DNA from 2 places in the Salibacterium lacus genome. Region 2 is predicted to be linked to the other one. Evidence: riboswitches for the same ligand, from Rfam matches in the RefSeq annotation. Region 2 holds a riboswitch; the other holds the start of a gene.
The links. Region 2 has a riboswitch for thiamine pyrophosphate ahead of thiD (bifunctional hydroxymethylpyrimidine kinase/phosphomethylpyrimidine kinase). Riboswitches for the same ligand answer to the same signal wherever they lie in the genome.
Positions count from the first base shown of each region.

Region 1 (3,208 bases), on a different contig from region 2:
AGTGTACTTTTGCCGCAGCCGCTCGGCCCGGTAATAAGAATATTTTCGCCGGTGTTTATTTCAAGATCGAGAGGTGGAAGGGCAGGCTGGTTATCTGCAGGATAAGTAATGCTCAACCCGTGGATGGATGCACCACTCATTATGATGCCCCCCTCTCCTGTTTCCTTTGGCGGATGCTGCGGCCGATGGCAAAGTTATGAAGAACACCGGTCCGCACCAGTGCCCACGTCAGGTAATGGCTTCCCCAGCCGGCAAGCAGCAGACCGCTCAGCAGCATTGTACCAAGCATGAACCAGACGACGCCTGCTGCAAACTGACTGTATCCGAACATGGCAAACTCGGTCAGAAAACTGGCGGCTGTACCGGCCATTCCTGCAAGCATCAGCACAGGCAGCTTGAAACTGCGGTACCGGAACACAGCAAACACAAGCTCTGCGCCAAGTCCCTGGGTGAAACCGAGGATCAGCACCGATCCGGCGTTGACCGATCCAACCATAATTTCGGTGCCGGCTGCGATAAGCTCAGCAAACAGGGCCACCCCGGGTTTTTGAATGATCAGGGCACAGACAATGGGGGCCATAATCCAAAAGCCCGCCATCAAGCCGCCGCCTACCGGACCCAGGATGCCTGTCACAAGCTGTCCGAGAAATATCCAGACTAAATAAAGGACCCCGAAGACAGCAGAAATAAACGCCATCACCACGATTTCGCGGAGATTCATTGTATGGTTCTGTCTCATTGGGCTGCATGCCCCGGTTTTTTATCTTCGGCAAACGGCCAGTCATGGGCTTTATAAGCCATATCAAAAAACATATATTCCAGCTGGCAGCCGTCCAGGAAGTGCTCTTCCCAGCGTTTTACTTCCTCGTCGGATGCGGTTTCTGCCATCTGATCGAGTTTATCCAGGTATTCCTGCATGCGGGGTTCTTCCTGCTGTCCGTAAAATGTAATCCAGTCGTAGAAAGGGTGGGTTTCATCCGGTTGATAGTCCTCAATAAGCCGGCGGCCGACATCCAGATAAATCCACGGGCATGGCAGGGTAGCTGCGATGATATCCCCGATATTGCCCTCGTAGGCTGTGTGAAGCATATGTTTAGCATAGTGTTGGGCGGTGGGAGCGAGCGGATATCCGTGCAGTTCATCGTATCCGACCCCGGCCTGGTCACACAAATTGTGGTGGGGGTGAATTTCACTGTTTAAAATAAATCCGATTCCGGAATGGAATAATTCCATTTCCTCCCGGGTTCTGCTTTTGGCTATGGCGAGGGCGCGTGCCTGAATCATGGCATTCAAATATTCATAGTCCTGCTTCACATAATGGATGAGCTGCTCCTTTTCCAGGTGTCCTTTGCCGATACCCTGAATGAACGGGTGGTCATAGCAGGCCTCAAAAATATGATCCGTGTTCTGTCTCAATTTCTCTGAAAATCTCATCATTCAACTCCTGCCTTTCTGTGATTTTTCACATAAAAAGAGCCACTCCGGAAATGGAGCGGCTCTGCTTGGTAGGAGATATTATGGTTGAGACGGCGCAAAGACCGTCTTTCATCCACAGACAGATATGCCGGCTCCACTTCCCTTCGCTGGTGCTAACCAGAGCAGGTTCTAAGGGACCAAGGAATACGGCATTCCTTATCTCAGCTTTACAGCGCCCCCAGCGGCCTCTTTGTATGCGATTGCTTTTAACGTATCATGAAGATGATGTATTGTCAAAATAGTTTTGTGAAATACATACGGGAGACAGGCTTATTTTTTCTTCATCTGCTTTGCTTTATTTACAGCAGTGTTGGCCATCTGCTTTGCTTTTTCCCGGTTTTTCTCGTCTTTTAAATACTCTTTGGCGGTACTGAAGAGTTTCTTTTTCAGACTCATTGGTATGCTCCTTTCTATTAATCGTATTCGGTGTAAATATTTTTCCCCGGCATCATCAAGCATAAACGCGGAAAAAACGATTCGTTTTCAGGAAGAAAAGGCTTCCTGTATACAGGCGTTGATGGAAGGACTGCCTTTTCCAATGAGAAAGCCCTGGGCGGCATCACAGGAGTGAGCACGGAGCCAGTCCCATTGTTCCTCTGTTTCCACGCCCTCAGCAACGACTGTCATATCCAGGTCGTGAGCAAGGCCCAGTACTGCCCGCACGATGGATCCTTTGGAGTAGGAGGCAGGAAGGTCCTGAATAAAGGAACGGTCAATCTTAATCAAATCAAACGGGAGCGTTCCGATATAATTCATCGAAGAATAGCCCGAACCAAAGTCATCCAGCGCCAGTTTGATGCCGGCCTCCTTCCATCTGGTCAGGGTCGGGACAAGATCATGAAGGTTGTCGATGGTCGCAGACTCTGTCAGTTCGAGTGTGATCAGGCCTGGATCAATGCCGTAATAGGTCAGCGTATGACTAACATATGGTCCAAAGCCCGGGTCATGAAATTGACGAAACGATACATTCACACTAACGCCGTACATGGTCTCTCCCTGGTCCTGTCTTTCTTTTAAGAGGCGGCATGTCTCTTTGAAAACCCAGCGGCCGATTGGGTGAATCATGCTTGAATCCTCAGCAGCCGGGATAAAGCGGCCTGGAGAAATATAGCCCTGTTTCGGGTGCTCCCACCGAAGGAGAGCTTCAAAACCATATATCCTGCCATTTGTCAGAAACAGCTGCGGTTGAAAAATCAGGTACATTTCTTCTGAATCCAGTGCGTGATGAAGATCCTGACGCAGTTTAACTTCATTCAAAGAAGCATCGGCCAACGCTTTATTATAGAAGTGAAGCGCGGTGCCCGCGGTTTCTTTTGCTTTCTGCATGGCGAGATCCGCTTCCTGCAACAGCTGCGCAGGCTGTTTTTCCGCCGTGACTGTCTGTGCGCTCACACCAATGCTGATTTCCAGGTAAACAGGTTCATGATGGTACAAAAAGGGTTCCTCGACATCAGCCGGAATCTCCTCCTTAAGATCCTTATACGTACCAGGAGGCGCTAATAGAGCAAATTCATCCCCATTCATACGGTACACCTTTCCGCCGGGTCCGCACAGTGACAGAAGCCGGTTGGCATAGGATACTAAAATATAGGAAGCCCCCTCATTACCGAAAAAGCTGTTAATCCGCTTGAAATCGTCTATGTTAATAAGAAATAAATAATATCCGGGACTGCAGATTGTTCTGTCCTTTTGATGTTTTTCGAAACTACGGGCGTTGGGAAGTCCGGTTAGA
Region 1 covers NZ_JBHUML010000002.1:1,792,172-1,795,379, reverse strand. The annotation lists gene ACFSUB_RS10000 (ABC transporter ATP-binding protein) at 1-140, opposite strand, end outside; gene ACFSUB_RS09995 (ECF transporter S component) at 140-739, opposite strand; gene tenA (thiaminase II) at 736-1,434, opposite strand; TPP riboswitch at 1,559-1,666, opposite strand; gene ACFSUB_RS09985 (hypothetical protein) at 1,747-1,872, opposite strand; gene ACFSUB_RS09980 (putative bifunctional diguanylate cyclase/phosphodiesterase) at 1,960-3,208, opposite strand, start outside.
Region 1: it holds a riboswitch for thiamine pyrophosphate, as region 2 does, so the genes downstream of both, tenA (thiaminase II) here and thiD (bifunctional hydroxymethylpyrimidine kinase/phosphomethylpyrimidine kinase) in region 2, are expected to answer to the same signal.

Region 2 (3,208 bases):
ATTATGTTTCCGAAGATGCTTATGAACGTATTGGAGGAAGCGGGATGGGAGGAGGCACTCTTCTGGGTCTCTCGTATCTTCTGACCGGCAGGAGCGATTTTGAAACCATACTGGAGATGGGACGAAACGGAAACGGACAAGCACTGAATATTACGGTGGGGGACATATACTCCCACGAGACACCGCCGATTTCCGGCGCGTTAACCGCGAGTAACTTCGGGAACACTGCGAATATGAGAGAAACCGGGTTTTCAAGCGAGGACTACATCTCAGCGGTGGTAAGAATGATAGGGGAAACCATCACCACGATGAGTGTGCAGGCGGCGGACCGGCTTGGTACAGATGCCGTTGTCTACATTGGCTCAACCTTTGCCGGGCATGATACACTGAAAGAAATTATTATAGGATATACCGAATTAAGAGGAAAGAAACCTTACTTCCTGCCCCGGGGAGAATACAGTGGAGCTGTAGGAGCATTGCTGCACTACGGCTGGTCGGATGCTTTATTGTAAAGGGGAGAGAGAAAAGGGGTTATCATGAATACGGAGGAATATAAGAAAGTATATCTTCAATCACTCGATGCTTTGGAGAATATAGCGACGTACCTGCAGCCGAAACTGCCGATTCTAAGTAAATTGCAGCTGACCTCCCGGCAGGAGTCCATTATGATTTTATTTATCCGTCACGAGGGCATGTCTCTTAAAGACATGGCACAGCGGCTCGGCATTTCAAAAAGTGCGGTGACACAATCGGTCAATAAACTCGAAAACGAAGATCTGCTCATCCGCTCCATCAATGAGCAGAACCGCCGGGAAGTGACGATGAGTCTTGGAGAGACAGGTAGGCAGCTGAAAAAAGAATTTGAGTCGTTCGAGGCATTCATCGTCCAGGATTATTTAACACAGATTGATCTGGAGGATTTGAAACAGGTGCTGGATACATTTAAACAATTTGAGCGTATTATCAAAGAAGGCGAAAAGAACAGCGGACAGTAGAGGCCGGGATTTGCATCCACGCAGATTGACAGGACTGAATCCCGTCCGGTACGATAGATTAAAAGATGAATTGTCACAGCTATCCACTAGGGGCGCTGAAAACAGCTGAGATGATGCCTGCCCGGCGTCGGTCCCTCAGAACCTGATATGGCTAGTACCATCGGAGGAAAGTGGAGCGGGCGCACAGAAGTATAGTAATAGACGTGCAGCCGCTCTTCCTGATGAAGAGCGGCATTTTTAATGACTCCACTTCAGGCGGCGACGGCTTGTCTTCAGAATGCCTCAGGACAAGGCGTCTCAACCTGGAATTCCGTTATTCAGGGCGCTTGTGCTTTTCTTACGAAGGAGGAAAAGATAATGAATAATATTCCAAGTGTTTTATCCATTGCCGGTACTGATCCCAGTGGGGGAGCGGGGGTTCATGCGGACCTGAAAACGTTTCAGGAATGCAGAGCTTACGGCATGGCGGTCGTCACATCGGTTGTAGCCCAGAATACAGAAGGGGTCCGTAACGTATGGCATCTTCCCATTGAAGCACTCGAAGAACAGATAACAGCTGTTCTGGAAGATATCGAACCTCAAGCTGTAAAAACAGGAATGATTGCGACGCCGGCTATGATTGAGAAAACGGCGCGACTGCTGGAAGGTAGAAACATCCCACTGGTCATAGATCCTGTTATGGTAGCAACAAGCGGTGATTCGCTGATGGAGGATGAAGCAACTTCAATGATGAAGAATAAGCTGTTTCCTCTCGCTGAAGTGGTGACGCCGAATATGGCAGAAACAGAATTACTGACCGGTATGAATATCCATACCCGGGAAGATGCTGAAAAAGCGGCACAAATGATTGTGGAGGATATGGGAGTAACAGCAGCCGTTGTGAAGGGCGGTCACGCAAAAGGCGATGCAGAAGACATTATCTACTACAATGGTACTGTGGACGTTGTAAGTGCTCCCAGAACAGAAACAAAGCATACCCATGGTACCGGATGCACATTTTCTGCAGCTATAGCTGCTCACCTTGCACGGGGAGAAGAAGTGAAAGAGGCCGTTAAAAAAAGCAAAGACTTTATTACGTATGCGATTTCGCAGCCGCTGGGACTCGGAAAAGGAAACGGTCCGGTCAACCACTGGGGGTCGCGTCTTACCGTAGAAGAACTGCTCAAAAAATAAGGAGGGCATGGCAATGAAAGCAAAAGAAGCTGCATCTTATTTAGAACAGGTTCGAACGCGGAATCCTTTAATCTATAATATCACTAACACCGTCGTAGCGAATTTTAACGCAAATGGTCTGCTGGCAGTTGGGGCTTCTCCAGTGATGGCAGACGCTCCGGAAGAAGCAGCGGACATGGCATGGGCGGCGGATGCTCTCGTATTGAATATTGGTACTCTTCATCCGGAACAGGTGGAGAGCATGTTTGCAGCAGGCAGAGCAGCGTCCCAAAAAGGAATCCCGATTGTGCTGGATCCGGTAGGAGCCGGTGCAACACCGTACCGCACCAATACAGCCCGTGAACTTTTGAAAGAACTGGACGTTACCCTCCTTCGCGGAAACGCAGGAGAAGTTTCGGCCATTACCGGACTCGAAAGTGAGATGAAAGGGGTGGACGTCTCCGGTGACCAGAAAGACACAGCTGTGATTGCGGAGCACGCGGCGGATGTTTTAGGGACTCCGGTTGCTGTTACCGGTCCGGTGGATGCGGTGTCTGACGGACAGGAAACGTATCAAGTGCATAACGGACACTCGATGATGGCAAAAATCACCGGTACCGGCTGTCTTGCCAGTGCAGTGGCCGCCTCCTTTTTAACGGTCTCGGATCATGTGGTTCATGGAGCGGCGGCAGCGCTTGGGTTTTACGGCACTGCAGCAGAACGGGCAGAAGGCTTCGCGGCCAACCAGGGTCCGGGGACGTTCCAGGTCGAGCTTCTGAATGCTTTATATCATGTCGGAGACCTTGATCTCCGACAGAGCCTCAACATGAAGCGGGTGGAAAAAAATGATGAATAAAGAGCAGTACCTGCTTTATTTTATTATGGGAAGTAACAATACAGATAAAAATCCGGAAGATGCGCTGCACGAGGCAGTGAAGGGAGGGGTTACCTGCTTTCAGTTCCGCGAAAAAGGGCAGGATGCCGCAGAAGGCACAGCCAAAAAAGAACTGGGCGGGCGGCTCCGGAAGATTTGCCGGAAAGCGGGGATCCCGTTTATTGTA
Region 2 covers NZ_JBHUML010000003.1:46,411-49,618, reverse strand. The annotation lists gene coaW (type II pantothenate kinase) at 1-512, shown strand, start outside; gene ACFSUB_RS10855 (MarR family winged helix-turn-helix transcriptional regulator) at 537-995, shown strand; TPP riboswitch at 1,074-1,181, shown strand; gene thiD (bifunctional hydroxymethylpyrimidine kinase/phosphomethylpyrimidine kinase) at 1,353-2,168, shown strand; gene thiM (hydroxyethylthiazole kinase) at 2,182-3,003, shown strand; gene thiE (thiamine phosphate synthase) at 2,996-3,208, shown strand, end outside.